3 regions of the Sedimentibacter sp. MB35-C1 genome follow, and region 1 is predicted to be linked to each of the others. Evidence: riboswitches for the same ligand, from Rfam matches in the RefSeq annotation. Region 1 holds a riboswitch; each other region holds the start of a gene.
The links. A riboswitch is a leader RNA that binds a small molecule or an ion and turns the genes downstream of it on or off. The one in region 1 is predicted to bind cyclic di-GMP.
Positions count from the first base shown of each region.

Region 2: linked by a shared signal. The riboswitch ahead of RBQ61_RS14140 (transglutaminase-like domain-containing protein) and the one ahead of flgB (flagellar basal body rod protein FlgB) in region 1 are both predicted to bind cyclic di-GMP.
Region 3: linked by a shared signal. The riboswitch ahead of RBQ61_RS05755 (hypothetical protein) and the one ahead of flgB (flagellar basal body rod protein FlgB) in region 1 are both predicted to bind cyclic di-GMP.

Region 1 is NZ_CP133188.1:1,393,869-1,397,149, reverse strand. Features, by position in the region: gene fliF (flagellar basal-body MS-ring/collar protein FliF) at 1-119, opposite strand, end outside; gene fliE (flagellar hook-basal body complex protein FliE) at 151-450, opposite strand; gene flgC (flagellar basal body rod protein FlgC) at 453-884, opposite strand; gene flgB (flagellar basal body rod protein FlgB) at 898-1,287, opposite strand; cyclic di-GMP riboswitch class I at 1,404-1,486, opposite strand; gene RBQ61_RS06615 (carbon storage regulator) at 1,810-2,043, opposite strand; gene fliW (flagellar assembly protein FliW) at 2,037-2,486, opposite strand; gene RBQ61_RS06605 (DUF6470 family protein) at 2,479-3,087, opposite strand; gene RBQ61_RS06600 (hypothetical protein) at 3,103-3,281, opposite strand, start outside.
Region 2 is NZ_CP133188.1:2,902,940-2,906,220, forward strand. Features, by position in the region: gene RBQ61_RS14135 (type IV pilus twitching motility protein PilT) at 1-658, shown strand, start outside; gene RBQ61_RS14140 (transglutaminase-like domain-containing protein) at 692-1,561, opposite strand; cyclic di-GMP riboswitch class I at 1,659-1,745, opposite strand; gene RBQ61_RS14145 (GNAT family N-acetyltransferase) at 1,811-2,317, opposite strand; tRNA gene RBQ61_RS14150 (tRNA-Leu) at 2,495-2,574, opposite strand; gene RBQ61_RS14155 (DNA-processing protein DprA) at 2,609-3,281, opposite strand, start outside.
Region 3 is NZ_CP133188.1:1,253,237-1,256,517, forward strand. Features, by position in the region: gene RBQ61_RS05750 (HD domain-containing phosphohydrolase) at 1-782, opposite strand, end outside; gene RBQ61_RS05755 (hypothetical protein) at 1,130-1,522, opposite strand; cyclic di-GMP riboswitch class I at 1,584-1,659, opposite strand; rRNA gene RBQ61_RS05760 (16S ribosomal RNA) at 2,134-3,281, shown strand, end outside.

The sequences.
Region 1 (3,281 bases):
ACTAGTGCCCCTGCTACTAATCCAATAAGTCCGCCGATTATTAACTTCTTTATCTTGCCACTGAGTTTTCCCCAAAACTCTGTTGTGTTTTTCCAAATGTTCCTAAATTGTTCTGCCATTTGTAGCTCCTAAATTAGTTATGGAATCAAGCTATACTCCCATACGCATTATTTCATTGTAAGCATCTAAGGCTTTATTTCTGAGCTGCACCACCAAATCCAGCGATATTTCAGCTTTTTGTGCATTAATCATCATGCTGTGTAAATCATCACTTTCACCGACGCTCAGCCTGTATATGTCTTCCTCAACCTTAGCCTCTGACTCCACGTAATTCTCAAGCGCATTGCTAAATATGGATTTGAATGAGGTTTCACCTTTTTTGTTGTCTTGTTTTATTTGTTCACCTGGCTGCTTTATTACCTGAATAGGCTTTATTGGTTCTATAAACATTTCTACCTCCCTATTTCCAGAGCTTTAACCGCCAGTTGTTTCATAGAATTCAATGCAGTTATATTTGCCTGATATGCTCTGTAAGCTTCCATCATATCCACCGTTTCTTTCAACGAATCAACATTAGGCATGCTTACATATCCATTTTCATCTGCATCCGGATGCTCCGGGTTATAAACCAGCTTAAACTCGCTTTGATCTTCAACTATTTCTGTTACTTCAACATTACCGGCTTCATATTCATCTAAATTGTGGATTAACATATTTTTGAAATTAGAAGTTGATGAGAGTACCGCTATTTTTCTTCTGTACGGACCGCCTTCCTCTGTCCTAGTTGTATCAATGTTTGCTATATTTTCTGATATGATGTCCATTCTCAATCTTTGGGCAGTAAGACCTGCACCACTGATATTAAGCGATCTTAAAAACGACATGAATTACCTCCTTTTATTTTTTACCTTCAGAAATTACCGACTTGAGCTTTGAAAAATATGAATTCATTTCTGCTACATTGTACATATATTGAATCTGTGTTTTTGCAAGTTGAAGATTTTCCTTATCCAAATCTACGTTATTTCCATCCAGCCTCAATGATAAATTTTCATTCTCATCAATCAAAATACTGCTGGAATTTATTTGATTATTAATTTGTGATTTTGTTTTTCCGTCTATATTTTCCAAGTTAGATCTCAGCAAATTTTCAAATTCTACGTACTTGCTTTTATATCCAGGAGTAGAATAATTCGCTATGTTTTCCATAGTGATTTGCTGCCTGAGCCAAAGCCCGTTTAGACTCTTATTCAATAGATTTAAATTATTGCTTTCACTTATATTCATGGTAACCTTCCCCTTACTAAAATTATCACTAAAAATGAGTACAAAAAATATAATTTATTAGTTTTTGCACAGCTGCATAATAAATTATATATATATTCTTTAGATATATAATCAGTATTGGCAACTGGCAACCGTAGATTGCTCCTTAGGTCCTATAGTTTTGTGTCACTGTCTTTCGGCAGTTTTACCTTTTTCAATTCTTAATTTTTTTTTAATAATATTTTAATATGGTTATTATATGATAAAATGCTACAAAATGCAAGCTTTTTTGACATTGCATAATATTCAGTCTATTGATTATTTTTTATTTTATATTTTTCTATTTTTGTATATATATGTAATTTTCTATATCCTGCTTTGCAGCGCAAATACCTGAAATTTTACAAACAACAAAAAAACATACGCGAATATCTATTCATACGCGTATGTTTTTATTAATTTATATTATAAAAACATATACAAAAATAAATAATTTAGAAGAAATTTTTCTAAACTTTTTATTAATTTTTTACAAAAATTTACTTATTTATGTTCTTTTAAATGCTTTTTTATATCGCTCAGCTTTGTTTTGCTGACTTTCTCAGAAGCTGTAATATTAAACTTACATGTTTCAGCTAATTCTTTTCTTGTGATTGTTATTTCTTTAGGAGCATCAATAGCAATCTTTACTTTATCCTGAGAAATTTCAGAAATAATAATTTCTATATCTTCTCCGATAAGTATTGATTCTGAGACTTTTCTTTTTATAACTAGCATTTTCTCTCCTCCCCAGCTACTATTATATTGTATCTGAGAGGATATGAATTTTGCAATATTACCTGTTTAGCTCTTCTAGTCTCAGGATTAACCGCAATCGGACTTTTCAAGTTGACAACTGAATCCTCAACGTTCTCTTTTATAATTGCAATTATCAAAAATTTAAGATCCGCCTCACTTTTAACTTCCAATTCCTTTAAGTCTTCTTCATTTACTATTGGCTCATAGTTTCTGATAACAGCATATGGATCTACAAGCACAAATGACAAATCTGTATTGTCAATTGCCTGCAAAAACATAAAATCGTCTTCAGGATCATCTTTTAATATTACATAATCATTATATTTTTCAAATCCATACATGCCGCATACAAACCTTATAACATCATTTTCTTCAACCGCAATTTCTCCGAAATCTCTTGTGTTTATATATTTTTTAGGCAAATGTATCTATCTCCTTATGATTAGGATTCGCACTTGGCGGCACAAAAATAGGGGTACCTATATAATTAATTTCTACTTTTGGATATTCTTTAATAGTAAATTCTATGCTTCCGGGAATAAAATTTATAACAGGTCTTTCAATATTCCAATCAAAATCAAGCTTATCCATTTCAAAATTCATAGAAATTCCTCCAATATCCCATGAGATATCAGGGCCTGTGTTTGGAATAAATCCAAGGTTAAACTCCACATCGCTGAAGAATTTTTTCATGGCAATTTCGGCTATGGGATTATCTTTAATGTTGATATCCAACATAAGATTTCCATCTCTCGCATATGTGGCAGTAGCTTCGTATGCAGCATGAACACCATTTTTAGCAAAATCTTCTACTGAACGCATTGCACTTTTGATGCCTGCCGAATACCTTGCTTCAACTGTATCGATATTAAGCCTTGTCGGCTTCATCTCCATTTGAAGCCCGCCTTCATCCCTTTTCAATTCAAATGTAGCACTGGCATTTGCAATTTCATAGCGCGCTCGATTTATTTTAAATTCTATAGACATTGGTATAGCTTTAATTTCCAACAGCGGTTCTATCATTTCAAACACTCCTTGCTAATTCATAAAATCTATAAAGCTGTTTTGAAGAATTTTATTACCCATTGACAATGCTGCGTTGTATGAATATTCCTGCATTTTAAAATCCATTATTGCTTCTGCAGAATCAACATACTCCACATCAAGTATTTTATCATTAAGATTATATTGGGCATCCTCATTTCTTAACTTTAAAA
Region 2 (3,281 bases), 1.5 Mb from region 1:
GGCAGGCAGCGGTAAATCTACTACTCTTGCATGCATAATCGACAAAATAAACAGTGAACGCAACTGCCACATAATGACATTTGAAGATCCAATTGAATTTATACATAAGCACAAAAAATCTATAGTAAGTCAAAGGGAAATAACTACAGACTCTAAAGACTATGTATCCGCCCTTCGCTCTGCACTTCGGCAAGCCCCTGATGTAATGCTTATCGGTGAAATGCGAGATCTGCAGACTATAGAAATTGCTCTTACAGCAGCTGAAACAGGGCACCTTGTTCTTTCAACCCTTCACACAACAGGAGCCGCAAATACTATGGATAGAATAATAGACGTATTCCCTTCTAACCAACAGCAGCAAATACGAATACAACTGTCAATGCAGCTAAGAGCTGTAATATCCCAGCACTTGATTCCTTCTCCTGTTTTAGGCAGAGCTGCTGCATTTGAAGTTATGGTAGTTAATAATGCTGTTTCAAATTTAATTAGAGACTCTAAAGTGCATCAACTAAACAGTGTCATTTATTCTTTGGACGGAAAAGGAATGAAATCTATGGATACAAGTATTTTAGAGTTATATAGAAGCGGAATGATAACAAAGGAGAATGCCTTGCTCTATGCCATGGATCCAGATGCAATGGCAAGAAAATTAATATAAAAATTCAGGGAGGGCTTACGCCCTCCCATGCATTTAATATTCATATTTTTTTGTGTAATATTTTGAATCTATTAGTTTGTTCGTCTGTTCTATAACCCTAGGACTATTGGATTGTTTCGCTGTCGAAGCAATTGTCGAATCCATAAGCTTCCAATGTTCTCCGTCAAAATACATCTCATTTAAGGTTATCCACCCTGTTTCTTCTGTATAAACTTCATTCCAAGCGTGGTATGCGCTTAAATTTGACGAATACCCAGTTACAAGCTTTGTAGGAATTGATTGTGATCGAAGCATGGCTGCCATTACAGACGAATAATCAAAGCATATACCCTTATTACTTTTAAGTATCTCATCCGGAACAGGAAGATACCCGCTCTTTACTGTCTTTGCCTTATCGTTGTCGTATACAATGTTTGAAATTACATAATCATATATAACATCTACTTTTTCTATATCTGTTGCTTTCCCTTCAGTAAGCTCCTCTGCTTTTTTTGCAGTGTCAGATTCGTCTGAATAATTCACCATTTGATTTGATACTAAATATGGAGCATTTGGATCAGTTAACTTAACATCAATACTTATGGTCTGTTTCGTAGCATATTTGTTTGAACTAATGTTTTCAAACACTTTGATCTTATACTTTCCGTCTCCCATCTGAAGTGGAAATGTATCATATTCTCCTTTATTGTTTAAGTCATATGTATATTGCTCAGATTCTTTTTCAATTATTACCTTAAGCTTTTTTGTAGTTTCATCTAAATATCTTACTTTTATATAGCCATCAGCAGAATCCGATACATCAATTTCCGATTTTGATCCTTTGTACAAATCTTCACCATATGCAGCAGATGAAAAAGCAATTATCATAATCAATGAAATAATCAATATTCTTAATATTTTCATAGCTCGTCAACTCCTGTATGTAGGCCTTTTCATATTCAATGGCATAGAAAAAGCTTTGCTGGAGACAGCAAAGCTAACAATCATAAATGTACCAACGTACAGCAACTGGCTGTCATACCATTTTCATGGGTTAGACCCTATAGCTTTGCGCCATTTCCTTTAGAAAATTTTGCCTATTTAATTAAGTTAATAGTATCATACCCTCATATGTTTGTCAACAAAATAGTTGAATATATGACGTTATATTTACTATTCTCTTTTTATGCTATAAAACGCAGCCTCTGTTCCATTATAATAGCCGTACTTCTTAAGTTGCATGCCCATATTTATCAGTGATTTTATGGCTCCTACATTATTTATATCCGTTACCGCCGTAATTTCATCAATTCCCAATTCATATAATCCATAATCAACAATTGCTCTGCTTAATTCAGATGCATATCCCTTATTCCAGTATTCTGGTAGAATTTTTGTTCCCAGTTCGACTCCTTTTATTTTATTTGAATATATTAAACGTGTTATACCAATTATTTCACCTGTTTCTTTTATTGCTACCGCCCAGCTGTTCAATTTGTTTTTTTTATATTCATTTATATATTTCTTTATCTGCCTTCGGCATTCTTTTTCATTACTTAATTTAACCCACGGTAAAAATTCAATAATTTTCTTATCACTTTCTATTTTATAAAGGCTTGGAACATCTGCTTCCTCAAATTCTTTTATAATTAACCTGTCAGTTTCCACAACAATATTCATTTCTTACCTCACTCCATAATTTATTTCTTGTAATATATTATGTTAACAGGAGTTGATTGTGTTATTCTTTTGAATGGCTGTTTTTTATGACTTAATATTCAAATAATTTTGTGAGGTTTTTGTACGATTTAGAGTAAAAAAATAAACCTACCATAATTTGATAGGTTCATCTGTTAGTGCGGATGAAGGGACTCGAACCCCCACGGTATCCCGCTAGATCCTAAGTCTAGTGCGTCTGCCAATTCCGCCACATCCGCGAAGTCGCTTTCGTCAGCAACAAAATTGATTATACTACTGCGCTGCTACTTTGTCAAGATTTTTTTTACACGATTTTTTTTTAAAATTTACAAGTTTTTCAAAGCTATCTATTATCTCAATATTATTGCTGAATATTGATGTTTGTTTTGCAAATGAAAAGCTCGTTGTATACGCAACAGGCTTGTTATAAGCGTTCGCAAATTTAACAGTATGCGAAGTTCCTCCTCTCTGTCCTCCTTCTATCACAATTATTCCGTCAGAGAGAGCAGCAACAATCCTATTTCTATCTATAAAGGCATGTTTTTCTGTCTTTGCGTTTGGAGGCAGCTCTGATACTATTGCGCCGCCGTTTATAATTATCATATTATACAAAACTTTGTTATTCTTAATTACATGAAGATGCCCTGAAGGTATAACTGCTATTGTTTTTCCTCTGGCTTGTAGACATCCATTATGAGCAGACTCGTCACAACCTGATGCAAAACCACTTACTATGCAGCACTGCTCCTCTGTAAGTCTCTCTGCAAAGATTGAACTGACTTCGTATCCCTCCTGTGAAGGATTCCTTGATCCTACTATAGCGATGATGTTTTCCTGATTAAGTAAATTCTGATCACCATCTACATAAAGAATTAATGGTTTATCTTCTATAGTCTTAAGCCTCTTCGGATATCTTTCATCATATATGCCTATAATTTTAATCTTA
Region 3 (3,281 bases), 140 kb from region 1:
TATGATCTGTCAGATGTCATGGCATCATATGAATCTGCAACAGCAATTATTTTTGCTTCCATTCGTATCTCATTTTCTTTTAATTTATTTGGATAACCTGAACCGTCCAGCCTTTCGTGATGCTGCTCAACAATAGTTGCAACATCCTTTGAAAACTTTCCTTGCAAAAGTTCAGAGCTGTATGTGCTGTGTTTTTTTATATAATTAAATTCGTCATTGCTAAGCTTCGAAGGTTTATTTAGTATTTCATCCGGTATAAAGTATTTACCCACATCATGAAAAAGAGATGCAAGAGCTATTGTGTAATTAATTTCACCGGAAAGCCCTAGCTTGTCTGCAATTCTAACTGAATAATCTTGTACTCTGTTACTGTGCCTGTGAGTATATAGATCCTTTGCTTCAGATTTTTCCAATAAGTTTTTTAGGTCGTGGGTATATGCAGACAAAAGGTTGTAAACAGGCTGAGAAGTGATATATAGCATTTTGGTATCAGTGATTGTTCGGAAAGGAACAGTTTCTTTTATATTTTGGACATAAAAATAATCACCCTTTTGCATTTTTATGCTTTCGCCTCCGGTACCTATAACTATTGAACCTTCAATAATATAATAAAATTCCATTAAATCTTTAAAGTTTCCAGGAGTAATACTGTTTGGGCGATCAGCCCTAAATTCATACAGCATTATCTCAAAATCATCTTTTTTAGCAAGCAGGTTCAGCGTTGAAGTTCCTATTATCTGATCAATGCATTTGCTATCTTTAAAAATATACAAGCCTTCCATGTAATTGCTCCCTTATCAATAGTGTTAATCTATTATATCACTATATGGAAAAAAGAAAATATTTAGTTATAATTAGCGCTTTGTCTCTCTACTATGTCTTCGGTTATGACTTTTGCAGTGCCTCAGTTACAAGACAATTCTCCTTTCCAAAAACGGCATCAGCCTGGGGGGTATGCGTTATTTTTTTGGCAGTAGATGTGATTCAAACCCTTCAACAGTAAATACTCATCAAAATGCATCTATATTAAATAGGTGATGTATTATGTTTTTTTGATTAAATAAATCGTATAATAATTATGTTATTAAAGCAAAAAATTTAGGAGAGATTCAATCTCTCCTAAATTTTTTTAATGAGCATAGCAAGGGTCGACTAATACTACTCTGTCATAAATCTGAACTTCAACGTATGTCTTTGTTAATACTACACCTTCTCTTGCAGCTTTTTTAATTAATAAGTCTACTTTCCTGCTGGTTTTCCTTAACAGGTTTTCAATAATTCTATCAATTGACCTGTTTAACTGCTGCTCGCTTTGATCTTTGAGAACCTCTTTTTCTGCTTTTTCCACAGCCTTATCGATCTCTTTGTAAATGTAGTTATTTGTCTCTTCAATCATAATTAAAAGTTCCTGGCTTATGTTCTGCTCTGATTTTTGATAGGCTTGTGCAACAGGGCCAAGTAAAGCAAGAATTCCAATCATGATGACCAAAAGAGAAGCTGTTTTCTTAATTCCTTTGTACATTTTGATATCCTCCTTTAACGTTCTTCAACCTATATGAAGGAAATAAAATAAAAAACTTCCTTTCGGTAGCTGGCTGCCAGTTTAAAGGCCCTATAGCTTTGCGCCGCTAATTTTCATTAGGTTTGCCATTATCGGTTGAAGTGAAAATATAAGTTTTATTTAATTTATTTTATCATATAGTCCTATATATTGCAATTAGTTTTAGGAAAATTTATAATAAGTATGAAAAATATGGATAGGGACAAGATGTTGACAATCACTTTTATATGTGCTAAGATAACATTCCTTTCACAAGGAAATGCGAAGTAAACAGAGAAATAAAAAAATAGTTGACAACATCACTTGGATGTGATAAACTGTTCAAGCTGTTAGGGTAACAGCGAAGAGAACCTAGACAATAAAACAGCATAAGAAACCTTTGAGAGTTCAAAGAAAAAAAGAACCAAAGTAAAGAAAGACAAAGATAAGCTAAGCGCTATCTTGAGTATGTCCTAACCCGATTTTATCGACCAAAAGGGAGAAAAAATCGATGGTAGGTCAACCGCAACGAATTCCTAATTTATGCGACGCAAGGAGCAAATAAATTAGTGAATGAGACTGCGACAGGAATATAAAACGAGAGTTTGATCCTGGCTCAGGACGAACGCTGGCGGCGTGCCTAACACATGCAAGTCGAACGAGATTTACTTTTTCACTGAGAACTCGAACATCTACAACAAGCACAAAAGTGCATAATATAATAAGATGTAGAAAAACAGCGAGTTGCACATTTGTGCTTCACGCTAAACCCAAGTGACAACACACTTGAAATTCGAGAGCTAAGTGAAAAGGTAAATCTAGTGGCGGACGGGTGAGTAACGCGTGAACAATCTGCCCTGTACAAAGGAATAGCCTCGGGAAACCGGGATTAAAACCATATAACACTTGATGACCGCATGGTCGATGAGTCAAATCGTTAGAGGTATAGGATGAGTTCGCGTCTGATTAGCTAGTTGGTGGGGTAAAGGCCTACCAAGGCGACGATCAGTAGCCGGCCTGAGAGGGTGAACGGCCACACTGGAACTGAGACACGGTCCAGACTCCTACGGGAGGCAGCAGTGGGGAATATTGCACAATGGGGGAAACCCTGATGCAGCGACGCCGCGTGAGTGAAGAAGGTTTTCGGATCGTAAAACTCTGTCCTTGGTGAAGAAAAAAATGACAGTAGCCAAGGAGGAAGCCCCGGCTAACTACGTGCCAGCAGCCGCGGTAATACGTAGGGGGCGAGCGTTGTCCGGATTTACTGGGCGTAAAGGGTGAGTAGGCGGTAGTATGTGTCAGATGTAAAAGGCTAAGGCTTAACCATAGTTAGCATTTGAAACTGTATTACTTGAGTGCAGGAGAGGTAAGCGGAATTCCTAGTGTAGCGGTGAAATGCGTAGATATTAGGAGGAACACCAGTGGCGAAGGCGGCTTACTGGACTGTAACTGACGCTGAGTCACGAAAGCGTGGGTAGCAAACAGGATTAGATACCCTGGTAGTCCACGCTGTAAACGATGAGTGCTAGGTGTTGGCCAGCGATGGTCAGTGCCGAAGTAAACACAATAAGCACTCCGCCTGGGGAGTACGGTCGCAAGACTGAAACTCAAAGGAATTGACGGGGACCCGCACAAGCAGCGGAGCATGTGGTTTAATTCGAAGCAACGCGAAGAACCTTACCAAGGCTTGACATCCCCTTGACCAGTGCAGAGATGTACTCTCTTCTTCGGAAGCAAGGGA